DNA from 4 places in the Brachybacterium sp. NBEC-018 genome. Region 1 is predicted to be linked to each of the others. Evidence: riboswitches for the same ligand, from Rfam matches in the RefSeq annotation. Region 1 holds a riboswitch; each other region holds the start of a gene.
What was found. Region 1 has a riboswitch for thiamine pyrophosphate ahead of NLU66_RS07235 (MFS transporter). Riboswitches for the same ligand answer to the same signal wherever they lie in the genome.
Positions count from the first base shown of each region.

Region 2: linked by a shared signal. The riboswitch ahead of thiM (hydroxyethylthiazole kinase) and the one ahead of NLU66_RS07235 (MFS transporter) in region 1 are both predicted to bind thiamine pyrophosphate.
Region 3: linked by a shared signal. The riboswitch ahead of NLU66_RS14205 (ECF transporter S component) and the one ahead of NLU66_RS07235 (MFS transporter) in region 1 are both predicted to bind thiamine pyrophosphate.
Region 4: linked by a shared signal. The riboswitch ahead of thiC (phosphomethylpyrimidine synthase ThiC) and the one ahead of NLU66_RS07235 (MFS transporter) in region 1 are both predicted to bind thiamine pyrophosphate.

Region 1 is NZ_CP100650.1:1,619,017-1,626,422, reverse strand. Features, by position in the region: gene fdhA (formaldehyde dehydrogenase, glutathione-independent) at 1-933, opposite strand, end outside; gene NLU66_RS07250 (cold-shock protein) at 1,142-1,345, opposite strand; gene NLU66_RS07245 (GNAT family N-acetyltransferase) at 1,618-2,085, opposite strand; gene NLU66_RS07240 (class I SAM-dependent methyltransferase) at 2,128-2,736, shown strand; gene NLU66_RS07235 (MFS transporter) at 2,743-4,128, opposite strand; TPP riboswitch at 4,120-4,212, opposite strand; gene NLU66_RS07230 (hypothetical protein) at 4,333-4,815, opposite strand; gene NLU66_RS07225 (prolyl oligopeptidase family serine peptidase) at 4,916-6,922, shown strand; gene NLU66_RS07220 (acyltransferase family protein) at 6,938-7,406, opposite strand, start outside.
Region 2 is NZ_CP100650.1:2,961,953-2,969,358, reverse strand. Features, by position in the region: gene thiE (thiamine phosphate synthase) at 1-641, opposite strand, end outside; gene thiM (hydroxyethylthiazole kinase) at 647-1,465, opposite strand; TPP riboswitch at 1,456-1,550, opposite strand; gene NLU66_RS13455 (MFS transporter) at 1,631-2,827, opposite strand; gene NLU66_RS13450 (GntR family transcriptional regulator) at 2,824-3,501, opposite strand; gene NLU66_RS13445 (Gfo/Idh/MocA family protein) at 3,671-4,795, opposite strand; gene NLU66_RS13440 (sugar phosphate isomerase/epimerase family protein) at 4,792-5,616, opposite strand; gene NLU66_RS13435 (TetR/AcrR family transcriptional regulator) at 5,735-6,430, shown strand; gene NLU66_RS13430 (DMT family transporter) at 6,608-6,922, shown strand; gene NLU66_RS13425 (DMT family transporter) at 6,924-7,271, shown strand; gene NLU66_RS13420 (formate/nitrite transporter family protein) at 7,303-7,406, opposite strand, start outside.
Region 3 is NZ_CP100650.1:3,122,720-3,130,125, reverse strand. Features, by position in the region: gene NLU66_RS14220 (GNAT family N-acetyltransferase) at 64-531, shown strand; gene NLU66_RS14215 (ankyrin repeat domain-containing protein) at 504-896, opposite strand; gene NLU66_RS14210 (ATP-binding cassette domain-containing protein) at 893-2,926, opposite strand; gene NLU66_RS14205 (ECF transporter S component) at 2,937-3,527, opposite strand; TPP riboswitch at 3,584-3,688, opposite strand; gene NLU66_RS14200 (hypothetical protein) at 3,703-4,275, opposite strand; gene NLU66_RS14195 (M13 family metallopeptidase) at 4,295-6,265, opposite strand; gene NLU66_RS14190 (hypothetical protein) at 6,317-7,159, opposite strand; gene NLU66_RS14185 (ADP-ribosylglycohydrolase family protein) at 7,262-7,406, shown strand, end outside.
Region 4 is NZ_CP100650.1:151,920-159,325, reverse strand. Features, by position in the region: gene NLU66_RS00685 (hypothetical protein) at 1-463, opposite strand, end outside; gene NLU66_RS00680 (MFS transporter) at 991-2,244, opposite strand; gene thiC (phosphomethylpyrimidine synthase ThiC) at 2,314-4,065, opposite strand; TPP riboswitch at 4,063-4,176, opposite strand; gene NLU66_RS00670 (hypothetical protein) at 4,356-5,006, shown strand; gene NLU66_RS00665 (glycine betaine ABC transporter substrate-binding protein) at 5,025-6,059, opposite strand; gene NLU66_RS00660 (ABC transporter permease) at 6,062-6,877, opposite strand; gene NLU66_RS00655 (ABC transporter ATP-binding protein) at 6,870-7,406, opposite strand, start outside.

The DNA of each region.
Region 1 (7,406 bases):
GACGTAGAGCCCGGGGATGCCGAGCGCGCCGCCCGCCTCCGTGAGATCCATGAGCGAGTTCAGCACCGTCGCCGGCGCCTCGTGGCCGGCGTCGGATCCGTGACCGCGGGCCTCGAAGCCCACGGCGTCCACGCCGCACTCGACCTCCGGGACGCCGAGCAGCTGCTCGATCTGGTCGCGCGGGTCCCCCTGCGAGACGTCGACCGTCTCGCAGCCGAAGGAGCGGGCCTGCTCGAGCCGGTCGGCGTTGAGGTCGCCGACGATCACGACGCCGGCGCCGAGCAGCTGCGCGCCGACGGCGGCGGCGAGGCCCACCGGACCGGCGCCCGCGATGTACACCGTCGAGCCCGGCTTCACGCCGGCGCTGTAGGCGCCGTGGAAGCCGGTCGGGAAGATGTCCGAGAGCATCGTGAGATCGAGGATCTTCTCGAGGGCCTGGTCCCTGTCGGGGAATGTCAGCAGGTTCCAGTCCGCGTACGGGGTGAGGACATACTCGGCCTGGCCGCCGACCCAGCCGCCCATGTCGACGTAGCCGTAGGCGCTGCCCGGGCGGTCCGGGTTCACGTTCAGGCAGATCCCGGTCTTGCCCTCCTTGCAGTTGCGGCAGCGGCCGCAGGCGATGTTGAAGGGGACCGAGACGATGTCGCCCTTCTTGATGAACTCGACGTCCGGGCCGACCTCGACCACCTCGCCGGTGATCTCGTGTCCCAGGATGAGCCCCTCCGGGGCGGTGGTGCGGCCGCGCACCATGTGCTGGTCGGAGCCGCAGATGTTGGTCGCGACGGTGCGCAGGATCGCGCCGTGGGGCACCTTCCGGCCGACGTTGGCCGGGTTCACCCCCGGACCGTCCTTCAGCTCGAACTCGGGGTAGGGGGTGTCGACCACCTCGACGTGGCCTGCTCCCTTGTAGGCGACAGCTCTGTTCTCAGACATCATCGTCCTTCCGTGGAACCACTGACGAGCGGCACCGCGAGCGCACCGGGCGACCGGTGCCGCGGGCCCCGCGAGCACGGGGCCCTCCCTCGCCAGCCTGCCCCGGCGGTCAGGGAAAGACAAGGTCCGGAGGTTCTCCCTCCGGACATGACGGAGCGCCCGCCGGATCGTTCCGACGGGCGCTCCGAGAGCTGTGGGGCTCCGGGGCTCAGGCGCCCTGGATGTTCACGGCGGTGAGGCCGCGGTCGGTGCGCTCGACCTCGAAGGAGACCTTCTGGTTCTCCTCGAGGTTGCGGTAGCCGGTGCCAGCGATGTTGCTGAAGTGGGCGAAGACGTCGTCCGAGCCGTCGTCGGGGGCGATGAAGCCGAAGCCCTTGTCGGCGTTGAACCACTTCACGGTGCCAGTAGCCATGTTCCTGTAATCCTTCGATGTCGTCGGCCGAGTCTCGGCCAATGATGCCTGCCGCCGGAAGACGCTCCGCCGACGACGTGGACCCCGATCAGGGTCCGGCGGCACGCCGCGGACGACGTGCCGAGCACTAGGTTCGCAGACTTTCGCCCCGGATGCGAGCACGATTCCCCGATTGTTCATCGAAGGAGACCGATCGCTCGGTCCCGACTGCTCGGAAGCGACCCTCGAACGGAGTGCCCGCGCACGGTCGCCCGGGCTCAGCGCCCACAGGTTCAGGGGTTCCCGAGGTCCTTGACGAGCGTCTCCGAGGTCTCGGTGGCCGTCCGCCTGACGCCCCCGTCGTCCACGTACTCGTAGGAGACGGTCTCGAGCTGGCCGGTCGCGCGGTAGCCGCGTCGCTCGTAGAGCCGTCGGGCGCGCGGGTTGTCCAGCCCCACGGCGCAGGCGATCCGTCCGCGGGGCCGCGCGAGCTCCTCGGCCGCCTCCATCAGCCGGCTGCCGACGCCTCGGCCCCGTGTCGGAGCATCGACGCTGAGGTTCTTGAGCAGAGGGAGCTCCCCCTCGTCCACCTCGCAGGAACCGACGGGGAGCTCGCCGCTCCAGGCGATGAGGAAGGTGCTCTCCCCTCGCTCCTGGCGCGCGGCCGCATGGCGGGCGAAGCCCTGTCCCGCCGGCTCGCGGGCCTCGAGCAGCGCGACGTCGGCCGGGGCGCAGCGACGGATCTGGACCGGGATCTCCATCCCTCCATCATCCCGGAGGCGCACCCGACGTACGGTGCCGTCATGGCGCTTCCACCTCGGGACTCCGACCGCGACTTCAGCGCGTACAACGCCGCGCAGGCAGGGCGCCCGCCACGCCCGCTGGCCCGGCGGGCGCTGGCCGCGCTCCGCGAGCGGGTGCCTGCGCCGCGGCGGCCGCTCGCTGTCGACCTCGGCTGCGGCGCCGGGATCGAGTCCCGGTTCCTCGCGGAGAACGGGTGCGAGGTGCTGGCGATCGACGGGGACCCGAGCGTGCGCCCCGTGCTCGACGCGCTCGCGCAGACGCTGCCGATCCAGGTCCTGATCCAGCGGCTCCAGGAGCTGAAGCACCTGCCCGACGCGGACCTCGTGCTCTCCTGCGCGGCTCTGCCGTTCGTGCCCCGATCGCATTGGGATGCCCTCTGGGCGCGTGCCGTCGGCTCCCTGCGGCCGGGCGGGGTGATCGCTGTCGACCTCTTCGGCGACCACGACGACTGGGCATCCGCCGAGGGCACGTATCTGCGTCGCGACGAGGTCGAGGCGATGACCCGCGATCTCGACGTGATCGAGATCGGCGAGGAGGAGTGGGACGGCGGTTCCTTCTCCGGGCGGAAGCACTGGCACACCTACCAGGTCATCGCCCGCCGCCGCTGAGCGCCGTCACCGCTCCCCGGCGAGCGCGACCGCGTCGAGGTCCCCGTCGAGGTCCGCGGGCGTGAGGCGCGGGCCGAGCCGGGCGCCGAGGATCAGCAGCGCCGCCCCGAGCACCATGAGCAGCAGCACCGAGCCGCGAGGGCCGGTGATCCCGGCGAGCAGCGGGAGGTAGAAGGGGTACAGGGCCGGCAGCACGAGGGAGAGGCTGTAGGCGGAGCCGTACCCGGTGGAGCGCACGGCCGTGGGGAAACGCTCGGACAGATACGCGGAGACCGGGCCGTAGGCGGCGACGGTCACCACCTGCAGCAGCGCCGCGCAGAGCGCCGCCCGGGCGAGGCTCCCGGAGCCGACGGCCGCCCACCACAGGGGCGGCCCGAGGAGCAGGGCGGCGATCCCCCAGAGCGTGAGCAGCCGGCGCCGGCCGATCACCGTGGAGAGGTGCCCGGCGAGCGCCATCGCGAGCGCCTGGGCGACGGAGGCGATGCCCATGGCGAGCGCGACCTCGGTGGCGGCGAGGGCGCCGCCCTCCCCGAGCCGCGCGGTGAGCAGCAGGACCGTCGTGTTCGTGAGCAGCCAGAGCCCCGTCATCATGACGAAGGCCTGCCGGAAGGCGCCGGACCAGCGGCCTGCGAGCACCTGCCGGACGCCGCCCCGCACCGGCGTCGTATCCCCGTCCGTCGTGGCGCGGCGGGTGATCGGCGCGTCGACGACGTGCGAGCGGTAGTACAGCAGCATCCCCAGCGAGAGCAGCGCGCCGACGACGAACAGCAGTCGCCAGCCCCAGACGGCGTACTCCTCCGGCCCGAGCACCAGCAGCAGCGTGGCGGTCGCGAAGGCGATCGCCCCCTGCGCCCACGGCGCCATCGAGAGGATCAGGCCGCTCATGAGGCCACGGCGGCGCGGCGGCGACCACTCCATGGCGAGCGGGATCGCGGCGGAGTACTCCCCGGCGACGAAGATGCCGCCCAGGAAGCGCAGACCGAGGATCAGCGCGATCGTGCCCGCGCCCAGCAGCTCGTGCGTGGGCATCGCGGCGATCAGCAGCGCGCACCCGGCGGTGCCGGCGATCGCGACCTGCGTGGTGCGGGTGCGGCCCAGGCGGTCGGAGATCCTGCCGAAGACGACCCCGCCGACGGGCCGACCGAGCATCATCGCGATGACGACGATCGCGCCGGTCGCCGCCGCGACCCCGGGCCCCGCGACCGTGGCGAGCGCGGGGGTGAGCGCGGTGAGCGGCAGGAACACGTGGACGTTGTCGATGAAGTTCCCGACCACGCCGGCGCGGAGCGCGGCGCGCCCCGTGGGCGGCAGACGGTCCGGCGGGCCGACGGGGCCGGGGTGGTCGACCTCGTCGATGGTGGGTGCATCGGTCGCGGGCAGGCGCGAGCGCATGGCGGACATCCCTTCGTCAGTACGAGCTGCATCAGGTTCCACGGGTGTGATCTCAGCGCCGGCGGCGCACCCCGTGTCCGCGATCGAGTATCCCGGGTGCGGGTCGCGCCAGGCCGACGTGTCCACGGGACACCGCCGTCTTCGCGCCGGGGCCCGGGCGCGCCGACCGCCGTCGGCCGACCCGCTCCTGCCGGCGCGCCGCCCTCAGCCGATCTCGTCCGGCCAGCTCCCCGGCATCGAGCCGTCCTCGGCGGCGGGGACCATCCCGCGGTAGCCGGTGACCGTCTCCCACCGGTCTCCGCGGGCGCGGACGAACAGGTAGACCTCGCCGGCGTCCTCGATGCCCGTGAGGGCGTCGCGGCTCTCCCCGCAGCCGTACGGCAACGAGAGCACCTCGATGCTCGACCCCTCGCCGTCCGCCGGGGCTCCGGAGACCCACTCGGCGACCTGAACGGTCCACAGCGGCACGTCGTACAGCTCGTAGCGACCCGTCGCGGGCGGTCCGTCGACCGTGCCGCGCACGACGGCGTCGGACTCCGCCGCCGCGTCCGCGGGCGTCTCCAGGGAGATCCAGTCGATGCAGCTCGCGGCGGTGGCCTCGTCCTCCGGGCGCGTCGCCGGGCCGTCGCAGCCGCTGAGGGCGGCCGCTCCGGCGAGCGCGGCGAGCAGGGTGCGTCGGCGGACCATGGGCACATCGTGCACCCGCCGGACACCGTCGAGGAGGTCCGTGACCGCATCGCAACCGTGATCGTGCACCGGCCGTGGCCTGGCTCGATAGCGTGCAGGGATGACCGCTGACGCCCCCGCCTCCCCGTCCCTCGACCTCCGTGACGTGGAGGCGTTCCTGCGTGTGCCGCGGGTCTCCGCGATCGCCGCGGGCCCGGGCGGCCGGGCGGTCGCGGTGGTGCAGGAGGCCGACGAGCACCTCTCCCGCCTGGTCCCCTCCCTCTGGGAGCTCACGGCCGGCGGCCCGGCCCGGCGACTGACGGTCTCGGAGAAGGGCGAGTCCTCGCCGCGCTTCGCGCCGGACGGCTCGCTGCTGTTCACCTCCTCCCGTCCCGATCCCGCGGGGGACGCGCCCGAGGGGACGACGGCGATCTGGCGGCTGCCGCTCACCGGGGAGGCGCAGGTGCTCGCGCACGCGCCGGGCGGGCTCGAGCTGCTCGACGTGGCCGGCGACGGCACGATCCTCGCCGCGACGAGCGTGCTGCCCGGGGTGAGAATCGAGGAGGACGCCGAGGCGCGCGCGGCGCGGAAGGACGCGAAGCGCACGACGATCTGGCACACGGGCATGCCGATCCGGCAGTGGGACCACGAGCGCGGCGACTCCTCCCGCCACCTCCTGCTCGTCACCGCGCAGGGCGAGCTGCGGGATCTCACGCCGGACGCCGGCACGCTGCCCCTGCACACGGCCTCCGCGACGCTCTCCCGTGACGGGCGCACCGTCGTGACCGAGTGGACCGAGCGGATCGCCCGCGGGGAGACCCGCACCGGCCTGGTCCGCATCGACGCGGCGACCCTCGAGCGCACGGCGCTGCTCGAGGCGACGGACGAGCACGGCTACGACTCCCCCGTGCTGTCCCCGGACGGCCGGCTCCTCGCCGTCACCCGCTCCACCGTCTCCACCCCGACGGACACGAGCTACGGGCGCCTGGAGATCCACGACCTCGAGGGCGGCGGCGTGGTCGCGGCGGATCTCGGCGACCTCACCGCCGGGCAGGTGGTGTGGCAGGCCGACGGCGGCACGCTGCTCGTGAGCGGGGACCTGCACTCCTCCGGTGCGGTGCTCGCGGTCGACCCCGCGACCGGCGCCGTCTCCACGCTCGCCGCGGGCGGCGTGTTCTCCTCCCTCTCCCCCGCGGAGGACGGCTCCGTGCTCGCCCTGCGCAGCGACGTGGCGACGCCGGCCCGCCCGGTGCGGATCACCGCGGAGGGCGCCGTGGAGCTGCCCACGCCGGGCGCCGTCGGCCCGATTCCCGGCACCCTCGAGAAGGTGACCACCACGGTGGACGGCGTCGAGGTGCCCGGCTGGCTGTGCACGCCCGCGGGTGCGAGCGCCGAGGATCCCGCGCCCGCGCTGCTGTGGGTGCACGGCGGCCCGCACTCCTCCTACAACGCGTGGAGCTGGCGCTGGTGCCCGTGGCTGTTCACCGCCCGCGGCTACGCGGTGCTGATGCCGGATCCGGCGATGTCCACCGGGTACGGGGACGCGGGGCTGAACCGCGGCTGGCCGCGCCGGCCCGACGTCGTGCTCGCCGAGTGCGAGGCGCTGCTGGACCTCGTGCTCGAGCGGCCCGAGCTCGACGAGACGCGCACGGCGATGCTCGGCGCGAGCTTCGGCGGGTTCATGGCGAACTGGATCGCCGGGCACACGGACCGCTTCGACGCGATCGTGAGCCATGCGGGGCTGTGGGCGCTGCCGCAGCAGCACCGCACCACCGACGCGGCCGCCTCGAAGATGCGCGTGCACGGCCACGAGGACGCGGATCCCGAGTGGTACCGCGCCTACTCCCCGCATGCGGCGGCCGCCGCGATCACCACGCCGATGCTTCTCACGCACGGCAGCCGCGACTTCCGGGTGCCGATCAGCGAGGCGCTGCGGCTGTGGTGGGACCTGGTCTCGCACTGGGACGGCGCCCCGGAGGACATGCCGCACCGCTTCCTGCAGCTCACGAGCGAGAACCACTGGGTGCTCACGCCGTCCAACGCGCTCACCTGGAACGAGACGGTGCTCGCGTTCGTCGACCAGCACGTGCGGGGCGGTGCGCCGATCCCCGAGGTGCTGCCCTGGTGATCGCCGCGGCGCCCGTCAGCCGCGCTCGGCGCTCCGGCGCCGCAGGTCCGGGAAGACGTACAGCCACGGGGTGCGCGGCCGCAGGTGCACCGCGCCGATGCAGGCGCCGAGGGTGACGGTGCCGAGGATCAGCGCGCCGGGCAGACCGTCGGGCAGCGGCAGGTAGCGGGTGAGGATCTCGAGCACGGGCAGGTGCACGACGTACATGACGATCGAGCTGCGGCCCATCCACTCGAGGGCCCGCACCGGGCGGATGCGCGGGAGGCGCTGCGCCACCCCGATCGCACCGAGGATCCCGATGATCACGACGACCTGGTCGAGCACGGGGATCTGCGGCTCGCCGTCCGCCCGCACGGCGAGGACCGCCCAGATCATCGCGACGACGATCCCGGGCACGGCCACCGCGAGCGGGACCTTCCGCGCGAGCAGGGTCCGGCCGAGCGCCGCGCCGGCGAAGAAGAACACCGCGTAGTAGACGAACTTG
Region 2 (7,406 bases), 1.3 Mb from region 1:
GCGCGGCGCAGCTCCGCCGCCGCGTCGAAGGGGGAGGGGGAGGAGCAGATCGCGGAGACGACGGCCGCGCCGTCGAGGCCCGCGCGGCGCAGGTCGGGGAGGTCCGCGGCGCTGATCCCGCCGATCGCGACGGCGGGGAGAGCGGTCGCGGCGGCGACGGCGGCGACGCCCTCGACCCCGATCACGGCGGGGGCGTCCGCCTTGGTGGTGGTGCCGTGGACGGCACCGATGCCGAGGTGGTCCGCACCGGCGGCCTCGGCCTCGCGGGCCATGGCGGCGGTCTGCGCGGAGACCCCGATGACGGCGTCCGGCCCGAGGAGCCGGCGCACGAGGTGCGCGGGGAGGTCGGACTGGCCGACGTGCACCCCGGCGAGCCGCACCCCGTTCGCGCGGGCGGCGAGGACCACGTCGACGCGGTCGTCGACGATGATCGCGACCGACGGGGGCAGGGTCTCCGCGAGGGCCGCGCAGAAGGCGAGCGTGTCCCGGGTGGGGAGCTGCTTGTCACGCACCTGGACGGCCGTGACACCGCCGGCGACGGCGTCCCGCACGGCGGTGACGGGGTCGTGGCCGGCCCGCTCGAGCTGCGGGCGGTCCACGACGAGGTAGAGGGAGAGGTCGATCTCAGGAGGGGTGCTCATCGTGGTCATCGCACCTTCGCCTGGTCACGGACGTCCTGGGCGGTCAGCGCGTGGAGCCCGTCGAGGAGCCCGACGGCGAAGGAGCCCGGGTGCTCGGCGGTGCGGGCGGAGCGCTCGGCGGCGAGGGTCAGCACGGTCGTCGCGGCGACCGCGGCGACGAGGTGGTCCTCGACCACGGCGGCGAAGGCCGCGGTGATCCCGCCGAGCGCGCAGCCGGCGCCCGTGACCTTCGTGAGCAGCGGGCTGCCGGTGGCGACGCGCACCACGCTCTCCCCGTCGGTCACGAGGTCCACCGCACCGGAGACGGCGACGACGGCGCCGGTGCTGCGGGCGAGGGACGTGGCGGCCTCGTGGGAGTCGTCGGCGGAGTCGATCGAGTCCGCGCCGCGGCCGCCGGCGGAGAGCCCGGCGAGGGCGCGGATCTCGGAGGCGTTGCCGCGGATGATCGCGGGCTGCTCGGTCACGAGCCGCGCGGCGAGGGCCGTGCGCACGGGCAGGGTCCCGACGGCGACGGGGTCCAGCACCCAGGGGGTGCCGGCGGTGCGCGCGGCGGCGACGGCCTCGACCATCGCCTCCCGCTGCTCGGCGCCGGCGGTGCCGAGGTTCACGAGGACGCCGTCGGCGATCCCCGCGAAGATGCCGGCCTCCTCGGGCACCGCGACCATGGCGGGGGAGCCGCCCACGGCGAGCAGTGCGTTCGCGACGAGGTTCGTGGTGACCACGTTGGTCAGGCACTGCACGAGGGGGACCCGCGTGCGGACCTCCTCGAGGGCGGCCGCGAGGACCGCCGGGTCGGTGGGGGCAGAGGCGTGCGCGAGTGTCATGGCGACATCCCTTCGCTAGTCCGAGCTAGATCAGGTTCGACGGGTGTCATCTCAGCCCGGTCCTCGGGCACCCCGTGTCACTGCAGGCCACCGTACGTGATCGGCGCCCGCGCGGGGGCGGCGTCCGTGGCCGGGCGGCCGACGTCGCCCCCGGAGGGGAGCGCCTCAGGCGGTGCGCAGGCCGCGCCGCACGAGGAGCAGGCAGAGGGCGCAGAGCACCACGAGCATCGAGAGCGAGGCGGGGTAGGCGAGCAGCGGCAGCAGTGCGGCGAGGATCGTCGGCAGCAGGAACCCGAGGTAGGCGAGGGCGTAGTAGACGCCGGTGAGCCCGGCGAGGTCCTCTGCCGTCGCGATGCTCTGCACCTGCAGCAGTCCGGCGACGACGAGCGTGCCGTAGGCGGCGCCGAGCACCATCGCCACGAGGATGCCGAGGACCGGGCTGCCGATGGCCGTCGCGAGCACCGCGAGCAGCAGGCCCGCGCACATGGCCGCCTGGCCCACGGGCAGGGAGCGGCCGCCGGTGAGGCGGTCCAGCCGCGGCACGAAGGACTGCACGACGGCGCCGGTGCCGAGGGTGAGCACCGTCAGCGCCGTCGCGTAGAGCGTCGCGCTCTCGCCGAGGTGGTGCTGCACGCTCGCGGGGATGACCGCGTAGGCGACGCCGGCCGCGCCGAAGATCCACGGCGCCGCGGGGACCACGGCGCGGGTGAAGCGGCGGTGCCCGGCGGCGGGCACGCGGAGGTCCTGCCACCAGTGGCCGGCGGCGGGCGCGTCGGCATGACGGGTCTCCGGGGCGAGCAGGAGCAGCGGGGTCGCGAGCAGCGCGAGACCGCCGTGCACGAGATAGGGGAGGACCTCGGGGAGCGGGGCGAACTGGGCGAGCAGCCCGCTCACCCCGGCGCCGAGCGCGAAGCCGAGCGTGAGGGTGAGGGAGGGGCGGCGGGCGCCCGCGACGGCCGGGGCGCCGATCTCGTACGGCGGCGAGGAGAGCTCCTTCATCCAGGCCGTGCCGACGGACATGGCGGCGCCCACCCCGAGACCGGCGAGCACCCGGCCCAGGCACAGCAGCGCGAAGACATGGGGGCTCGCGGCGAGCAGCGCGCTGCCGAGCACGGTCGCGGCCATGCCCACGAGCATCACGGGGCGGCGGCCGTGACGGTCGGAGAGCGCGGCGGCGACGAGCAGGCCGGGGGCGAGCCCGGCGACGTAGGTGCCCAGCAGGAGGTTCGCCTGCCAGGCGGCGTAGTGGCCCACGGACTCGTAGACGTGCAGGAGCGGGGTGAAGTGGTTGCCGCCCCAGGCGAGCAGGAAGGTCGCGGGGACCACGAGCCTCCAGGGGGCGCGGATCGCGGTGCGGCTCATCGTGCGCCCCCGTCGAGCTCGTAGGCGTCCTCGACGTGCGCGCGCAGGCGCTCGGCGAAGGCCGCCGGGTCTCCCGCGGTGAGGAGCGCGGCGAGCTCCTCGTGCTCGGCGAGGAGGGCGGGCATGGTGCCGCTGCGCTCGTCGAGGACGGCCGCGGTGAGGCGGGCGAAGCGGGGGCCGAGGTCCTCGCAGATCCCGGCGACGACGCTGTTGTCCGCGGCGGCGATGAGGGCGAGGTGGAAGTCGAGGTCCGCGGCGGCGAAGGCGAGCGGGTCCTGGGCGGTCGCGGCGGCGCGCTGCTGGGAGAGCAGCTCCGCGAGCTCCTCGGCGAGGGCGGGGATGGCGTCGGGCCTCGAGAGGAGGGCGGCGCCGGCGGAGGCCTCGAGCATGGTGCGCACGGCGATCAGCTCCCGGCGCTCCCGCGGCGTGACGGTGGTGACCAGGGCGCCCTTCTTGGGGAGCAGGCGCACGAGGCCCCAGCGCTCGAGCTGCAGCATGGCCTCGCGGGCGGGGGTGCGGCTGATGCCGGTGGCCTCGGCGAGGTCGCTCTCGCGCAGCAGCTCGCCGGCGGGCAGATCGCCCTCGACGATGCGGCGGGCGGCCTCGGCGGCGGCGCGGCGGGCGAGGGTGCCCCGGTCGGGGTTCCTCCAGGGGAGGGCGTAGGCGATGTTCACGCCCCCGACCCTAGATGATGCATGCATCAAGGGATGCATTGGGGTGAGGAGTGAGACGTCGGCCGGCCGGCCGCTGCGGGCCTGCGGGCGGCCCGGATGCACCGGACCCCCGAGGAGCGGGGCTCCCCGGGGGTCCGGTGTCGAGGCGGCGGGCAGGGCCCGCCGGGTCTCAGAGGGTGCTGGCGAAGGGGTCGAAGTCCGCCGGGACCGGCGGGACCGCGCCGACCGAGCTCGCGACCGTGACGAACTCGCCCGAGGCCGCGGACTCCTCGGCCGAGAGCATGATGTCGAGCACGTGGTAGCCGAGCTCGCCGCTCGCCACATGGGGACGGCCCTCGCGGATCGCGCGGACCATGTCCAGCAGGCCCAGGCCGCGGCCCACGACCACGCCCTCCTGCGGGACCTCGATCCACTCCTGCTCCGGCGGCTTCTCGCCGAGGGCGTCGAACGGCTTCACGTAGGCGATCCGACCCTCGAACTGGTTGGGGTCGGGGACCACGAGGGAGCCCTCGGTGCCGTGGATCTCGACGATGCCCTGGCGGGCGAGCGGCGAGTCGAAGCTGACCAGGGAGGTGCCGGTCTGGCCGGCCTCGAACTGGGTGAGCACCGAGATCGTCGAGGGGACCTCGACGGGGAAGGTCTGCCCCGCGTTCGGGCCCACCTTGATCGCGCGCTCCTCGGAGGCGCGCAGGCCCACGGCGGCGACCTTCTCGACCGAGCCGAACAGGCTCACGAGGGTCGTGAAGTAGTACGGGCCCATGTCGAGCAGCGGGCCCGCGCCCTTGGCGAAGAGGAAGCCGGGGTTCGGGTGGAAGACCTCGGGGCCCTGGTACTGCATCGAGGTCTGCGCGAAGAGCGGGCGGCCGATGGTGCCCTTGGCGATCTCGCGCTTGGCGGTCTGCACGCCCGGGCCGAGCACCGTGTCCGGTGCGCAGCCGACGCGCAGGCCCGCGGCCTCGGCCTGCTGCAGCAGGGCGGCGGTGGACTCGCGGTCCAGGCCCAGCGGCTTCTCGGTCCACACGTGCTTGCCGGCCGCGATCGCGGAGGAGGAGACCTCGGCGTGGACGGCGGGGATCGTCAGGTTCACGACGACCTGTACGTCCGGGTGGTCCAGGACGTCCTGGGCCGTGCCGTGCGCGGGGACGGCGTGCTTCTCCGCCTGGGCGCGGGCGCGGTCGGTGTCGAGGTCGCCGAGGATGAGGACCTCGACGTCGGGGAAGGAGTTCAGGTTCTCGAGGTAGGTGTCGGAGATGACGCCCACGCCGATGAAGCCGACGCCGATGGGGCTGCTCATGCGACGAAGCCCCCGTCCACGAGGAAGCGGTAGCTGTTCTCGACGTCCTCGAAGACGTCGCCGGGGACGTTGTCGTACTCGATGACGGCGTACTTGACGTTCGTCGCGGCCTTGAGCGCCTCGACGGTGGGCACGTCGCCCTCGCCGGCGTGGCGCTGGTCGAGGTCCGAGGAGTTGAACTTCGGGGCGTCGGGTGCGAAGGGGTTCGAGGCCGGGGCCACGCCGTCCTTCACGTGCACGGCCACGAGACGGTCGCCGAGCTCCTCGACGAGCGCGACGACGTCCTGGCCGCCGACGAGGGCCCAGAACAGGTCCAGCTCGATCTCGACCGACGGGTCCACGAGGGAGAGGAAGCGCTGGTAGGCGGTCTGGCCGTCGAAGCTCGCGAGGAACTCCTGGGCGTGGTTGTGGTAGCCGACCTTGAGGCCGAACTCCTTGGCCTTCTCCGAGGCGGCGTTGAGGCGCTCGGCGATGTCCTTCACGCCGTCCTCGGTGATCCAGCGCTCGGTGGGGACCATCGGGTCGATGACGGTCGAGATGCCGATCTCGGCGGCGGCCTCGAAGACGACCTCGTTGGAGGGGGTGGGGATGGAGCCGTCCGGGGTCCACAGCTCGTCGGAGAGCAGCGGGGCGTGCCCGGTGGGGGAGGCGAGGCCGCTCTTGTCGAGGGCCGCGCGGATCTCCGCGGGGCGGCGGACGAAGTCGAACGCCTCGACGTTCTTCAGCCCGATCTTCGCGAGCTTGTCGAGGGAGCCGTCCATGTCCGCAGTGAACTCTGCGGCCAGGGTGTACAGCTGAACGGAGGCAACGGGAAGTGCCACGGGGAACCTGCTTTCACGCGTCATCATCGGGCGAGAACCACGCCGGGGAGGCGTGCTGGTGGAACGCTAGCACGCAAAAGCCTCCATGTGGAGGTTTTCTTTGGGTACAGTGCGGTCCATGGCAGCGAAGCACTCCCTCCCCGCGGGCCCCGATCCCGACGCACCGGCCCCCGCCCCCGATGCGACGGAGCCGGCGGACGCGGCCGCCGAGCGCGCCCCCGAGCCGATCGGCCGGCCGGGCGCGTACTCCAAGGGCGTCGCCCGCCGCCAGGAGATCCTCGACCGCGCGATCGAGGTGTTCCGCGAGCGCGGGGCCGACGGCACCTCCCTGCGCCGCATCGCGACCGCCATCGGCGTCTCCCACGCCGCGCTGCTGCACTACTTCGACTCGCGCGAGCAGCTCCTCGTCGCCGTCTACCAGCACGCCGAGACGCGCCGCGAGGAGGGGTCGGAGTACCGCAGCGGCGTGAGCGCCGCGCTCGACGCGATGATCCGCGCGGCGGAGGTCAACGTCGAGGTCCCCGGTCTCGTCCAGCTCTACTCGACCCTCGTCGCGGCCTCGCTCGAGACCGCGACCGGTCCCGCGAAGGAGTACTTCGCCCCCCGCTTCGAGAACCTGAGGGAGGAGCTCGAGCAGGGACTGCGCGCGGAGCAGGAGGCGGGCACCGTGCGGGCCGACGTCGACCCGGGGCACGTCGCCGCGCTGCTCATCGCCGCCTCCGACGGTCTCCAGATCCAGTGGCTGCTCGAGCCCTCGATCGCCCTGCGCAGCACCCTGGAGACCTTCGCGGTCATGCTCGCCCCGCCGGCCTGAGGGCTCGCGGCCGAGGTCACCGGGAGGCCCCGGCGAGGGGCGGGCCGGTCAGGCCGGTCACCACCCCTTCCGCCGCCGCGCCGGGATGGCTACCGTGGGGATCGAGGCCCCGGACGGGCCTGCGGACGAGGGAGCTGTACCCGCACCACGACAAGACGGCCACGGAGGTGACCTGTCATGTCCTGGATCCTGCTCGTCGCGGCGGGGGTGATGGAGGCCGTCTGGGCCGCCGCGCTCGCCGCCTCCCACGGCTTCACCCGCCGCGTGCCCACCGCCCTGTTCGTGGCCGGTCTCGTGCTGAGCATGGCCGGGCTCGCCGTCGCCATGCGCGACCTGCCCACCGGCACCGCCTACGCCGTCTGGGTGGGCATCGGCGCCACCCTCACCGTGATCTGGGGGTACCTCACCCACCAGGAGCGGCCCACCGTGCTGCGCGTGTCGCTGCTCGTGCTGCTCGTGGGCTCCGTGGTGGGCCTGAAGGCGGTGAGCTGACATGGCGTGGACGATCCTGCTCGCGAGCGCCGTCCTCGAGGCGGTCTGGGCGACGGCCCTCGGGGAGTCGCACGGCTTCACCCGCCTCGTGCCCACGCTCGTCTTCCTCGTCGCCCTCGCGCTGAGCATGGCGGGTCTGGGTCGGGCGACGCGCGAGATCCCGCTCGGCACCGCCTACGCCGTGTGGACCGGGACCGGGGCCGCGCTCACCGTCGGCGTCGCCATGGCGACCGGCGGCGAGGATGTCTCCCCGCTGAAGATCCTCTTCCTCCTCGGAATCATCGGTGCGGTGATCGGGCTCAAGCTCGCCCCGTCCCCGTCCCCGTCCAGGGAGTCCGAGGCGGGCTGACCCGGGCGCGGCGCGGTCCGCGCCGCGGGGATCACTCCTCCGCGGTGCGGACCAGGCAGCCGTGCCCGTCGCCGTCCGCGCCGTGCACGGCGCGCTCGCGGCGCAGCAGCTCCGCGGTGCGCACGAGCCGGGGCA
Region 3 (7,406 bases), 1.5 Mb from region 1:
CGCCGGGTCGCGGCGTCCCGCGCCGAGACCGGATCGGCATCCCCGGTGTCGTACCGTGGGACCATGTCCGACCTGCACTCCGCGCACCTGCGCGACATCGATCCCACCACCGTGTACCTCCTGGCGAAGCTGCGTCAGGACGTCTTCACGATGGAGCAGAAGGCCACCGATCCCGACCTCGACGGCCGGGACCTCGAGGACGGCACGACCATCCTGTGGATCGAGGCGGGCGGCGTGCCCGCCGCCCACATCCGCGTGCTCACGGAGGCCGACGGCACCCTGCGGATCGGCCGTCTCGCGGTCGCCGCCGCGCACCGCCGCGACGGGTTCGGCGGCCGGATCATGCGCGCCGCCCTCGACCTCACCGAGCGCCTCGCCCCGGAGGCCGAGGTGCACATCGACGCCCAGGCCTACCTCGAGAAGTGGTACCAGGGCATGGGCTACGAGACCGTGGGCCCGATGTTCCTCGAGGCCGGGATCGAGCACGTGCCCATGGTGTTCCGTCACCCCAGCAGGTCGACGATCTCCTGACGCCCGAAGTACGCGGCGGTGTCGCGGGCATTCGGCGTCCCGGCCGCCGGATCGGCGCCCGCGTCGAGCAGCGCCTGCACCACGGCCGTGTCGCCCTTGAAGGCGGCGCCCGCGAGCGGGGTCTGCCGGCGGTCGTTCGCGAGGTCCACGTCGGCCCCGCGCGCGGCGAGACCCCGCACGAGCTCCGCGTGCCCGTGGTAGGCGGCGAGCATGATCGGGGTGTTGCCCGCGGCGTCCTGCATGTCCACCGGGACGCCCTGGTCGATGACGGGCAGCAGGGCGAGGTCGCCGCCGCGGGCGAGGTCCATGATCTGCTGGGCGAGGGCCACGACCTGCTCGTCGGCAGGATCGGTCTGGTCGTTCATCCGGGCAGGCTAGCCCAGAGCAGCTGCGCGAGGGCGGGCCAGACCAGCAGCAGGGCCGCGACCGCGCCGCCCACGAGGTCCGCCCGCGTGAAGCGGCTGGGCAGCGCCCAGGTGCGCCGGGTCGCGGTCGCGAAGCCGCGCGCGTCGAGGGCGAGGGCCTGCTGCTCCGCGCCGCGCAGGGAGTCCACGAGCAGGGCGAGGGTCGCGCCGGCGAGCATCCGCGGGGAGCGGCGGCCGCCGCGGCCGCGCAGCACCCGGGTCGAGGTGATGATCTCCCACTGCCGGCCCGTGTGCCCGGCCCGCACGAGCGCCGCGACGACCGCGACGACGGGCCGCGCCGGCCAGCGCAGCCGCCCGCCGAGCGCGTCGCCGAGGGCCGTGACGTCCAGGCTCGTGAGCGCGATGACGCCGGGGGCGACGAAGGCGGTGATCCGGCAGGCCTCCTTGAGGCCCAGCAGCCAGGCCTCGCCGCTGAGGGCCGGCGCCTCGCCCAGCAGCGCCGTCGTCCAGGCGAGGCTCACGGCGGAGAGCAGCACCGGGGCGAGCCGCCACGCCGCGCCGCGCACGGAGCGGAGCACGAGCGGGGCGAGCAGCACGGTGGGCAGCAGGGCGAGCAGCCCGCCCTGCCAGGTGGAGACGGCGTAGGAGCCGACCGCCGCGAGGATGCCGATCAGGCAGAGCGTCAGCGGGTTCAGCGCGTCCGCGGGCCGGGTTGCGGGGCGGGGGACGGGCAGGATCCGCCGATCGGGCTCGTCGGACGCCCCGGGGTCGGTGGCCGCCGGTCCCTCCGCCGTGCTCGCGGCCGTCCGGGCGGGGGAGGGGTCGCCGCCCAGGTGGTGCCGGGACCCTGCGGAGGCGACGAGCACCGGGTCGTGGGAGGCGGCGACGACGGCGGTGCCACGATCCCGGGCCTCCTCGAGCAGGGCGAGCACCGCCGCCCGCCGCTCGCCGTCCAGGCCCACGGTCGGCTCGTCGAGCAGCAGCACGTCCGGTCGAGCGGCGAGGGCGGCGATGATCGCGAGCCGCCGCTGCTCCCCGCCGGAGAGCCGGTGCGGATTCGCCTCGGCGAGGTGGGCGAGGCCGGCGCGGTCCAGCAGCGACTGCGCATCCGCCGCGGCCGCGGGATCCGCCGCGTCGCCGAGCTCCCCGCGCACGGTCGAGGCGAGGAAGAAGTGCGCGGGGTCCTGGGGGACGAGCAGCAGCGAGCCGGGTCGCCGGCCGGGCTCCGCGGCGAGGGAGCGCAGCAGGGTCGTCTTCCCCGCGCCGCTCGCCCCGGTGACGACGGTGAGCAGCCCCGGCTCGATCCGCAGCTCCGGCTCCGGGGACGGTCCCGCGGCGGGCTCCGGCTCCTGCAGCTCGGGCCGCCGGTCGAGGACCTCCTCGGGCGGGCCGTCGGCGAGTACCTGCGCGCCGGGGCCCAGGACGACGATCCGGTCGAGGTGCTCCCGCCACGGCTCCACGTGGTGGTCGGCGATGACGAGGGTCCGCCCGGCGGAGGCGGCGAGCACGGCGCGGCGCACCGTCGCGGCCGCCTCGGCATCGAGCATGCTCGTGGGCTCGTCGAGCAGCATCGCCTCGGGGCGCAGGGCGAGGGCGCCCGCGAGGGCCACCCGCTGCTGCTGCCCGCCGGAGACGGCGAGCGGGTCCCGGGAGCCGTCGACGTCGACCGCCGCGGCCTCCAGGGCGCGCCGCACCCGCTCGTGGATCTCGGGGCGGGGGAGGGCCGCGTTCTCCGGGCCGATCGCCGCGTCGCGCGCGACGGTCGCGCCCACCACCGCATGCGCGGGGTTCTGCAGCAGCAGCCCCCGCTCCCCGGGGCGGGAGGGCCCGGCGGGGGCCTGCTCGAGGTCCCCGGCCTCGGGGTCGAGCAGGCCCGCCAGGGCGCGCAGCACGGTGGACTTCCCGCTCCCGCTCACCCCCGTGAGCAGCACCCTCTGCCCGGCGGGCACGCGCAGCTGCAGGCCGTCCAGAGCGAGCTCGTCCCGGCCCGTGGGGCGCCAGCGCACCCCGTCCAGGAGCAGCTCCGTCACGCAGCCGCCCTCACGCGGCGGTCGTGGCGGCGGCGCGGCGCTCGCGGTCCCGGTCCCGGCCCGCGGGCAGCGCGTCGAGCGCTCCCGTCGCGCCGAGCGCCCGCACGGCCGCCCAGCCGAGGGCGCCGCACAGCAGCGCGCCGGAGACCAGGAAGAAGGCGAGCAGGAGCAGGGCGAAGGTCCAGCTCATCTCCGGGTAGTAGGAGAAGCGCTCCCACACCCATTCGAGCGCCGCCGCGATCACGCCGCCGAGCATCGCGACGGGCAGCGTGAAGCGGCGGTAGGCGAAGATCAGGAAGCCGATCTCGACGCCGCCGCCCTGCAGCAGGCCCGAGACGACGGTGCCCCAGCCCCACTGGCCGCCGAGGATCATCTCGAGGGTCGCGGCGACGAGCTCCGCGAGCAGGGCAGCCCCGGGCTTGCGCACGATGAGCGCGGCGAGCACGGCGGGCAGGAACCAGATGCCGGCGAGGATGCCCTCGGCGGGCTTGAAGGCCGCGGTGAGCGGCCCGATCAGCGAGTACAGGGCCCCGTATCCCAGGAACGCGACCCCGAAGGCCGCTCCGATCGCGACGCTGACCAGCAGGTCGATCGTCCTCATGCGTGTCATTCCGACTCCTCTCCTCGTGGAAAGGGGCGTCCGGCGCCTGGGGCGCCGCGACGGATATCCCGACTCCCTCCGCCGGAATGACCCGGTTCAGGTTCGAGGGTCTGCGCATGCGCGCACTCTCAGCACCGTGCGGTGCTCCCCTGTCAGTGGATGACCGCGCGCCAGTCTACCGTCGCGCGCGGATCGCCTGGTCGATCGCCTCCGCGGTGGACCGCGGGTCCACGGGGGAGAGGAGGTAGTGCGTGCCGCCGCGGCCGATGATCTCGACCTGGGTGCCCGGCCGGGTCACGAGCAGCCGGTAGGTGGCCTGCGGGTCCGGGAGCGTGTGGGTGCGGCGCGAGCCGACGGCGGTGAGCTGCTCGGACGTCGGGGTGAGGACCCGGCCGCGCCGCCAGCCGTAGCCGCCCACGGTGACGCCCACCACCGAGCTCTCCAGCTCGCGCAGCTGCACGGTGCGGAAGTCCTCGACGGGCCAGGTGGCCTGCGGCCAGAACCCGCCGAGGCTCACGGTCACGCCGCGACCGTCGACCAGGACGCGCGTCGCATGGTGCGACCACGTCCACACGGCGAGCAGCGCGAAGAGCACGGCGACGGCGACCAGCAGCGGGACCGGGACGCCGCCGCGGGCGAGCGACAGCAGCACGAGCACCACCCCCGAGGCGGCGGTCAGGCCGATCCGGGTCCAGCCCACGGCCGACGGCCGGGTCGAGTCGGTGTACGACGGCGCCTCGGGCCTCATGCCCGCCCCGCGTGCGCGCTCACCAGATGCGGACGCGCTCGGCGGGCGCCCGGTACATGCCGTCGCCCTCGCGCACGTCGAACGCCTCGTGGAAGGCGTCGAGATGGCTCACCACCGTGTTGCAGCGGAACTCCATCGGCGCATGGGGGTCGATCGCGAGGCGGCGGATCGCCTCCTGCGGCCGGGTCAGGCCCCGCCACACGGTCGCCCAGGACCAGAACACGCGCTGCAGGCCGGTGAGACCGTCGAGCTCGGGGGAGTCCTCGCCCGCGGTCGCGAGGTAGGCCTTCACCGCGATCGTGAGGCCGCCCAGGTCGCCGATGTTTTCGCCGACCGTGAGGGCGCCGTTGACGTGGTGGGCGTCGTCGAGGTCCCGGGGCGAGAGCGCCGAGTACTGCTCGATGAGGGCCGCGGTGCGCTCGTCGAAGGCGGCGCGGTCCTCCTCGGTCCACCAGGTGACGAGGTTGCCGTGGCCGTCGAACTTCGAGCCCTGGTCGTCGAAGCCGTGGCCGATCTCGTGGCCGATCACGGCGCCGATCCCGCCGAAGTTCACGGCGTCGTCGGCCTCCGCGTCGAAGAACGGGGGCTGCAGGATCGCGGCGGGGAAGACGATCTCGTTGCGGCCGGGGTTGTAGTAGGCGTTGACCGTCTGCGGGGTCATGTGCCACTCGGTCTCGTCGACCTCGCCGCCCACCTTCGCGTACTCGAACTCCGCGTCGAAGCGGCGCGAGGCGCGCACGGTCGCGACGAGGTCGCCCTCGACGATCTCGAGGCCCTCGTAGTCCCGCCAGGTCTCCGGGTAGCCGATCTTCGGCACGAACAGGGAGAGCTTCTCGAGCGCCTTCGCGCGCGTCTCCTCGGTCATCCAGTCCAGGCCCTCGATCGAGACGCGGTACGCCTCGAGCAGCGCCGCGACCAGACGCTCCATGTGCGCCTTGTGCTCCGGCGGGAAGTGGCGGGAGACGTACTCGCGCCCCACCTCGAAGCCGACGGCGCCCTCGACGAAGCCGACGCCGCGCTTCCAGCGCTCGCGCAGCTCCTCCGCGCCGGAGAGCACGGTGCCGAAGAAGGCGAAGTTCGCGTCGACGAGCGCCGCGGGGAGATAGGGGGCATAGGCGGAGACGGTGTGCACGGACATCCAGGCGCGCAGCACCGCGAGGTCCTCGGCCGCGAGCAGCTCCGCGGCCGCGGAGACGAACTCGGGCTGTCCCACGGAGACCACGTCGAAGGTCCCCGCGGGGGCGCCGGTCCCCTCGACGAAGGCGTCCCACGGGAAGGCGGGGGCGAGCTCCGCGCGCTGCGCGGCGGTCATCGGGTTGTCGGACTTCTCGCGGTCGCGCACGCGGACGACGTCGACGTGGCACGCGGCGAGGCGCGTCTCGAGATCCATGACGGCCGCGGCGAGCGCCTCGGCGTCGCCCTCCGGGAGGCCGGGGCGGCCGGGGAGGCCGGCGAGGCGCGCGAGCTCGGCGAGGTGCGCGACGTAGGCCTCGCGGATCGCCGCGTAGGACTCCTCGCGGTAGTAGGACTCGTCCGGCAGGCCCAGACCGCCCTGGTGGATCTTCACCTGGTAGCGGCTGGAGTCGTGGTCGTCGGTCCACACGTAGGCGAGGACGGCGGAGGTGCCCGAGTCCGGGGAGGCCATGAGCCGCACGAGGTCCTCGAGGGAGGCCGCCTCGCCGATCCCGCCCAGCAGCGGCTCGAGCGGCGCGGTGCCCGCCGCCTCGATCGCCTCGGTGTCCATGAACATGCGGTACAGGCGGCCGATCCGTCCCGGCTCCTCCGCGCCCGCGGCGTCCTCGACGATCTCGCGGACCTGCTCCTCGGAGAGGTCGCGCAGGGCGTGGAAGGCGCCGTCGGTCGAGCGGTCGGCGGGGATCGTGTGCTCGCGCAGCCACGTGCCGTTGACGTGGCCGAAGAGGTCGTCCTGGATCCTCACCGCCTCGTCCCGGGTGCTGAGGTCGAGGCCGGAGGGGCGGGGTGTCGTCATGAGGGCGACCTTTCTGACGGTCAGCGGGCGAGGACGGTGGTCGGGCGAGGGTCAGGCGGTGGCGAGGCCGAGGACGGCGAGCAGCACGGTGAGCACGCCCACGCCGAGCGGCACGTACGCCCAGGCCGAGCCGGCGCGCTCCGCCGGCGGGCGGCGCTGGAGCACGAGGGTCGAGAGGCCCGAGCCGATCGAGAGCACGGCCGTGCCGATCACGAGCACGGGGGAGAGGATGACGAGCACCGTCGCCCCCACCTGGAAGCACGCGGTGCCGATGACGTCGAGCAGGCGCATGACCACCGTGGAGCGGGCGCCCACCCGATGGTGCAGGAGCGTCGCCACGGCGTCCTCCGCCCACTGCGAGGGGCTCGCGATCCGGCGCCGGGTGGAGACGGTCTGCGCGGTGGCCAGCACGAGCCACACGATCGCGGCGCCCGCACCGATCCACACGCCGAGCTCTCCGCGCAGCTCCCCGGGCCACAGCAGCAGGCCCAGCAGCACGGCGGCCACGCGCAGGAGCTCCTCGACCGCGCTGCGCACGGCGAGCAGCCCCGGGTTCACGGCCAGCTGGCGGCGCGTGCGGCTCACGAACAGGCTCGTCACCACGAGGGAGAGCAGGTGCGCGGCGCCGAGCCCGAGGCCCAGCACGAGCGGCAGCGGGGTCGAGGGTGCCATCGGCAGGATCGCGAGCAGCAGGACGACGATCACGACGGGGATCAGCAGCGCGACGATCGAGAGCCCGCGCACGAGGTCCCGGACGAGGTCCGCGCCCGTCGGCGGATGGTCGTGGTCGGAGTGGTCGTGCGGGTCGTGGGCGGTGTGCGGATCCTGCGGCGTCGCGGCGCAGGAGTCGGCGGTGCCCTCCACGCGGGGGGAGGTCCCCGGGGTCTCGGTCATGGAGCTCCTTCTGGTCCCCACCAGGGTACCGGGATCAGGGTGGCCCCGATCCGATGTGCGACGATGCCCCCTGTGACGTCGGACGGCAGGAAGGTCGAGGGCATGGGGCTGACGCCTGCGCAGAGGCAGCGAGCGCTCGGTGCCGTGGTCGCCGCGGCGACGGGGGACGCCCTCGGCGCGCCCTACGAGTTCCAGGCGCCGGTGGCCGCCTCCGACGACGTCGACATGGTGGGCGGCGGCATCCTCG
Region 4 (7,406 bases), 1.5 Mb from region 1:
AGTAGTGCGCGTAGGCGCTCGCGCACTCGGCGCTCGAGGCGGCGGTCAGCTCGCTCCACTGCGGGGCGGCCATGCCCAGCGGCACGAGCCGCACCGCGTTCGTGAGGCGACCGGAGGAGGTGCGGCCGTCCTGCCAGGAGATCTGCAGGTCCATGTCCTCCCCGGCGTCCACCGAGCTCGCGCGCACCACGTTCCAGCGGGTCGAGTAGACGGTGCGGGAGGCGCCCGCGACGGTCTCCGTCCCGGCGGCCTCCCAGGTGCTCTCCGTCTTCACACCAGCGGTGCGCACGCCCGGCTGGCTGAGCCGGCTGAGGTAGCCGTAGCTGTTGGTCGCCGTGAGGCTGCGCTGGAGCGTGGTCGCGCCGTTCGGGTTCCGGTCCGGGCCGGAGAGGTTCGCGATGTCGAGGCGGAACGCGAGCGGGTAGGCGGTCGTGTCGATCGCGCAGGGGTTCTGGTTGCGCACGTTGATCGTGGAGGTCTGCAGGTACCCGTTGAGGCCGCCGGGGCCGTCGTACCAGATCGTGAAGGTGGGGCGGGTGGTGCCGGAGCAGCCGTCGTACGCGGCGACCTCCTGCGTGCGGGCCGCGAACAGCGCGTCGATCGCGGCGGTCGAGGGGCAGGCGGCGCTCGCCGCGACGGCGGGGGCGGCCGTGGCGACGACGGCGGTGGGGAGGGTCCAGGCGGGCGCCGCGCACGAGGGCGCGGCGGGACAGCGAGGCGGTGCTCATGGGGTTCGATTCCGTCGAGGAGTGGTCGGAAGAAGGAGCCCGTTCGTGCAACGCCGACGTTCAACCAGGGGACCCGGTGACCGTAGGGGCGCGCACAGCAGTACCGCCCCAGGAATGGCCTCCCGGGGCGGTGAAAAGTGTGAGTCACGGGTTGTCGGGGTGAACGTGCAGGTCAGCGCCTGGTGAGCTGCGGCGCACCGACCGCTTGTGCGGTGAGCGGGGTCTCCTGCCCTGCCCTGGGTGCGACCCCCGCGGAGCTGACTCAGCAGGCCGCGGGCACCGGGGCGTCCTCCACCACGGTCGCCGCGACGGCGCGGCGGTGCACCAGCAGCGACGCGCCCGCGATCCCGAGGCCCAGCACCGCGAGGACCACCCCGGTCCACGCCGGGGCGAGCAGGCCCCATCCGGCGGCGAGCACCGCCGCGCCCAGCGCCGCCCCGAGCGAGTTGCCGATGTTCAGCGCGGAATGATGCAGGGCCGCCGCGAGCGAGGGGGCGTCCGGGGAGGCGTCGAGCAGGAACAGCTGCAGCGAGGGGCCCATGAGCTGCGAGGTCACCGCGATCGCGAACAGCAGCGCCATCCCGGCGATCGCGTGCTGGGCGACCAGCGCGAAGATCGCGAGCGTGATCGCCATGCCCACGAGGCCCATGAGGATCGTCCCGTAGATGCTGCGGTCCGCGAGCCGGCCCGCGATCACATTGCCCACCGTCATGCCCACGCCGAACACGAACAGCGCGACCGGCACGGCGCGCTCGCCGAGGCCCATCACGCCCGGCACGATCTCGCCCACGTAGCTGTACACCGCGAACATGCCGCCGAACCCGATCGCACCGATCCCGAGCCCGAACCACACCTGGCCGCGGCGCAGCGCCCCCAGCTCACCGCGGATCGAGCCGGTGCCCGTGGAGCCCTCCGGCTCCGGCACCAGGCGCCAGATCGCGAGGGTCGACGCCGCTGCGAGCACCACGACGATCACGTACGCCGAGCGCCAGCCCACCGACTGCCCGAGCGCTGTCGACGCCGGCACGCCGAGCATCGTCGCGATCGTCAGGCCCAGCATCACGAGGGACACCGAGCGGGCGCGCCGCCCCGGCGGGGACAGGCGCGAGGCGACGAGCGCCGAGACCCCGAAGAACGCGCCGTGCGGCAGCCCCGCCACGAAGCGGGCGAGGGCGAGCACCGTGAAGCTCGGCGCGATCGCCGAGGCCAGGTTCCCGAGGCCGATCAGCGCGATGAGCACCACCAGGAGCCTCGCCCGCGGCACGCGCACCGCGGCGATCGTCACGAGCGGCGCCCCGATCACCACGCCCAGCGCGTAGAGCGTGATGAGCATGCCCGCCTGCGGCACGCTCACCTCGAGCGAGCGCGCGATCTGCGGCAGCAGACCCATCGACGCGAACTCGGTGGTGCCGATCGCGAAGGCGCCGAGCGCCATCGCGAGGATGACCAGCCGCAGCCGGCCCGGGGGCAGGGGAGCGGGGGCCGCAGGCGGCAGGGTGGTGGTCGAGGTGCTCAACAGGGGCTCCAGCGCGGGGTGGTTCAGGGCATCGCTGCCGACGCTGGCACCGGTGGGGACCCCTCGATCCTACGGGCGAGCGGGCACCGATGGGGAGGGCAGGTACACCGTGCCGCCCTGCTCGCGGAACTCCCGGGACTTCGCCTCCATGCCCGCGAGCGCGATCCGCTCCTGGGCGGGCATGTCCCCGTAGGTGTCGCGGATGTCCTGCGAGATCCGCATCGAGCAGAACTTCGGCCCGCACATCGAGCAGAAGTGCGCCGTCTTCGCGGGCTCCGCGGGGAGCGTCTCGTCGTGGTACTGCTCCGCGAGCTGCGGGTCCAGGGACAGACCGAACTGGTCCCGCCAGCGGAACTCGAAGCGGGCCTTCGAGAGCGCGTCGTCGCGGTCGCGGGCGCCGGGGTGGCCCTTGGCGACGTCCGCCGCGTGGGCGGCGATCTTGTAGGTGATCACGCCGGTCTTCACGTCGTCGCGGTCGGGGAGGCCCAGGTGCTCCTTGGGCGTCACGTAGCAGAGCATCGCCGTGCCGTAGCGGGCGATCTCGGTGGCGCCGATCGCGGAGGTGATGTGGTCGTACGCGGGGGCGATGTCCGTGACGAGCGGGCCCAGCGTGTAGAACGGGGCGCCGTGGCACAGCTCCTGCTGGCGCTCCACGTTCTCCCGCACGAGGTGCAGCGGCACGTGCCCCGGCCCCTCGACCATGACCTGCACGTCGTGCTCCCAGGCGCGGGCGGTGAGCTCCGCGAGCGTGTCGAGCTCCGCGAACTGGGCGGCGTCGTTCGCGTCCGCGAGGGAGCCGGGACGCAGCCCGTCACCGAGGGAGAAGGAGACGTCGTAGCGGGCGAAGATCGCGCACAGCTCGTCGAAGTGCTCGTAGAGGAAGTTCTCGCGGTGGTGGGCGAGGCACCAGCCGGCGAGGATCGAGCCGCCGCGGGAGACGATCCCCGTGACCCGCTCCGCCGTGAGCGGCACGTGCCGCAGCAGCACGCCCGCGTGGATCGTCATGTAGTCCACGCCCTGCTCGCACTGCTCGATCACCGTGTCCCGGAAGATCTCCCAGGTCAGGGCGTTCGCATCCCCGCCCACCTTCTCGAGCGCCTGGTAGATGGGGACCGTGCCGATCGGCACGGGGGAGTTGCGCAGGATCCACTCGCGGGTGGTGTGGATGTCCTCCCCGGTGGAGAGGTCCATGACGGTGTCCGCACCCCAGCGGGTCGCCCACTCGAGCTTCGCGACCTCCTCCGCGATCGACGAGGTCACCGCCGAGTTGCCGATGTTCGCGTTGACCTTCACGAGGAACGCGCGGCCGATGATCATCGGCTCCGCCTCCGGGTGGTTCACGTTCGCGGGGATGATCGCGCGGCCCGCCGCGAGCTCGCTGCGCACGAGCTCCACGTCGCAGCCCTCGCGCAGCGCCACGTACCGCATCTCCGCGGTGATCTCCCCGCGGCGGGCGTAGTGCATCTGCGTGACCCGTCGGCCCTCGAGGCCGCGCAGCGGCTCCCGCCGCGCACCCCGCCACTCCGCGCTCGCCTCCCCGCGGCGCACGGCGCTGCGGCCGTCGTCCTCGAGGCTCCGACCGCGGCCCGTGTAGTCCTCGACGTCGCCGCGGCCGCGGATCCAGTCCGCGCGCAGCGGGGCGAGTCCCTCCTCCGGCTCGCAGCCGGGGCCCGCGGTGCGGTAGACGGTCACGGGCGGGTTCTCCGCGCCGCTCGGGGCGGGGTCCTGGGAGATCCGGGTGACGGGCACGCGGATGCCGTGCTCGGGATCCTCGAGGTGGTCGAGGGTGTGGGTGGGGTAGTTCTCAGGGCGTGCGGACATGCAGTCGCTCTCCTTCTTCCTTCGCCGGCATGACCCGGGCAGGTTCGGTCGGTACTCGGACCGCGACAGTCCGATCTCAGCCCGTTGCGACGGGCACCCGAGGGATCGGCGAGCACCGTACCCCAGGAGCGGGAGGGCCGGCGGCGCCGTCCGTCGGCGGGGCCGACGGGCCGGTCTGATCGCGACGGACCTGCGGGCCGACGGGCCGACGAACCTGCCCGATCGGCTGTGCTCCGCGACCGCGGCGCCTACAGTGGGCCCCTGCCACCGCGGGACCACCAGGAGCGACGATGACCCAGCCCCAGCCCGGCCTCCCCGAGCCCCGGCCCGGCTTCCACGGGCCGCAGTTCGGCGCGCCCGTGCCCGCCCCGGACCGTCGCGAACGGCGGGACGGAGCCCGCTACGGCATGGCCCTCGTCGCGACCGTGATCGGCTCCTACCTGCTCGCGCAATGGTCCCCGGTCGGGTTCGTCGGCTTCGACGACCCGCTGCTGAGGCTCCAGGGCATCGGCCAGCTCGGGATCGGCCTGCTCGTGCTCGCGGGCGGCCTCGCCCTCGCGCCCACCGCCCTGTGGCGGGCGGCGCTCGCCGTGCTGGTCGTCGTCGTGCCCGTCCTGCTCGGGACGGTCCTCGTGATCCCGTACCTCCGGGGCGACCTGGACATGCCGCAGCCCTTCCCGCGGATGCTGGACCTCTCGATCCTGGGCCCGGCCGTGGGGCTGCTGGGCTGGCTGATCGTGCGCGGACGCAGCCCCGTGACGTACGTGCTCGTGCTGGGCTTCCTGCTGATCCTCCCCGCGCAGTGGGCGGTCATGTTCTACGGGATCCCGAGCCCTGTGCTGTGGGGCGTCGAGCTCGTACTCGCCGCGGTGATCGGGATCGGCGCGGCGTGGCTCGCGGCGCTCGGCTCGCGATGGCTGCTGGGGACCGTGCGGCGGTGACCTGCCGGAGCGGGCCGCTCAGGGGCGCGTGACGAACCCCTGCTCGACCATGAAGTCGAAGGCGACGTCCGCCGGGAGCTCGCCGCCCTCGTCGACCCGCAGGTTCAGCGCCCGCAGGGCGTCGTCCGTGATGGCGGGGGAGATCTGGTCGAAGACGTCCGCGAGCTCGGGGTGCTTCTCGAGCGTCGCGGTGCTGAGCACCGGGGCGACGTTGTAGGCGGGGAAGTAGCCCTTGTCGTCCTCGAGGATCGTGAGGTCCAGGCTCTCGATGCGGCCGTCGGTCGTGAAGACCTCGCCGAAGTTGCAGGCGCCGCGGGCGGTCGCGGTGTAGACGGCGCCCGTGTCGTAGATCGAGATGTTCTCCTCGGGGACGCCGTCGGCGGCGTCGCGGGGGATGCCGTAGTCCTCCAGCAGCGGGATCAGGCCGTCGGCGCGGGAGTTGAACTCGGGCTCCACGCAGATCGTGCGGTCCTCGACGGGGAGGTCAGCGATCTCGCTCAGGGAGCTGATCCCGCCCAGCTCCTCGACGGCGTCGGAGCGCACGGCGAGGGCGTAGGTGTTGTTCAGCGGAGCGGGCGGCAGCCAGGTGAGCCCGTTGGCGACGTCGGCGTCGCGCACGGCCTCCCACTGCGCCTGCTTGTCCGGGATGCCCTCGGTCTCGCCCATGTAGGTGAGCCAGGCGGTGCCCGTGTACTCCCAGGTCATGTCCGCGTCGCCGGAGGTCATGAGCTCGCGCACGGGGACGGAGCCGGGGACGTTGGTGAGGTCGTCGACCTGGAACCCGGCGGCCCGGGCGGCGATCACGCCGATCTTGCCGAGGATGAGCTGCTCGGTGAAGTTCTTGCCGGTGACCGTGAGCGAGGCGTCGGCGGGGAGGCCCTCGATGGGGGTGATCGAGCCGGGGGCGACGTCCGGCGTGTAGGCGGTCGCGGGGCGCAGGCCGCAGCCGGCGATGGGCAGCAGGGCGAGGCCCGCGAGGGCGCCGAGGTGCCGGCGGGAGATGCCGCCGGGGTGCGGCGCGGAGGGGGCCGCGGGGGTGGAGATGCGGGGCATGGTCACAGTCCCTTCGGCCGGGCGATGTGCTCGACGACCCGGCCCACCCAGTCCACGATCAGGGCGAGCAGGGCGATGAGCAGGGCGCCCGCGATGAGCACCGTGAACAGGTAGAGGTTCACGCCGGTGGTGATGAGCAGGCCCAGGCCGCCGCCGTTCACGAAGGCGGCGAGGGAGGCGGTGCCGACCAGCAGCACGAGGGCGGTGCGCACGCCGGAGAGCATGACGGGCACGGCGAGCGGGAGCTCCACGCGGAGCAGCACGGACAGCGCCGTCATCCCCATCCCTCGGCCGGCCTCGACGAGCCGCTGGTCCACGCCGCGGATCCCGATCATGGTGTTCCGCAGCACGGGGAGCACGGCGTAGAGCACGAGCGCGATCACCGCGGCGCGGAACCCGTCCGGCACGAGCGCGGCGATCAGCACGATGAGGCCCACGGCCGGTGCCGCCTGCCCGAAGTTCACGACCGCGAGGATCGGCTCGGCGACCCGCCGGAACGGCTTGCGCGTGAGCAGGACCCCGAGGGGGATCGCGATGACCAGCACCAGCACGGTCGAGACGAGGGTGAGCGCGAGGTGCTGGCCCGTGAGGTTCAGCAGCGTCGCCGGGTTCAGGGTGTTGCGCTCGGTGTCGCTCAGCGGGGCCACGGCGAGCCAGACGGCGAAGCCCGCGAGGATCGCGAGCAGCACCGCGATCTGCACGCCGAGGGCGCGCCATCCGCGCCGGGTCTCCTCCGCCGCGGCGGAGGTCCCGGTGGCGGCGGAGGCGTCCGACGGGACCGGGGCCGCGGGAGCCGTGCTCGTGGCGGTCTCAGACATCGGAGGCCGCCTCGCGGCTCTCGTCCGGCTCGTCGTCCGGAACGGCCTCGACGGCCCCGGTGTTGGTGCCGACGGGCGCATCGCTGGGGCGCTCGGCCGCGGCGTCGCGGGCCGCGGAGATCGCGGCCATCACCGTCTCGACGTCGACGACGCCCTCGAAGACGCCGCCGCGCCCGGTGACCAGGGTCGCGCCCGCGCTCGAGACGAGCATCGTGTCCAGGGCGTCGTTGAGCGTCGCGCCGGAGCCCACCACGGGCAGCGCCGGGTCGAGCTCGGTGGGCAGCGTCGTCATGCGCGAGAGCGCACGGCGGTGGGGCCAGGCGATCGGCCGGCCGCGGAAGTCGGTGACCACGACGTGACCGTGCCCGGCCTCCTCCGCGCGCCGCAGGGCCGCGGCGGCGTCCCCGCCGGCGTCGGCGACGACGGCGTCGGCCACCTGCACCTCGCGCACACGTCGCAGCGCGAGCTGCTTGAGGGCGGCGCCGGAGCCGATGAAGTTCTCGACGAACTCGTCCGCCGGCTCGGCGAG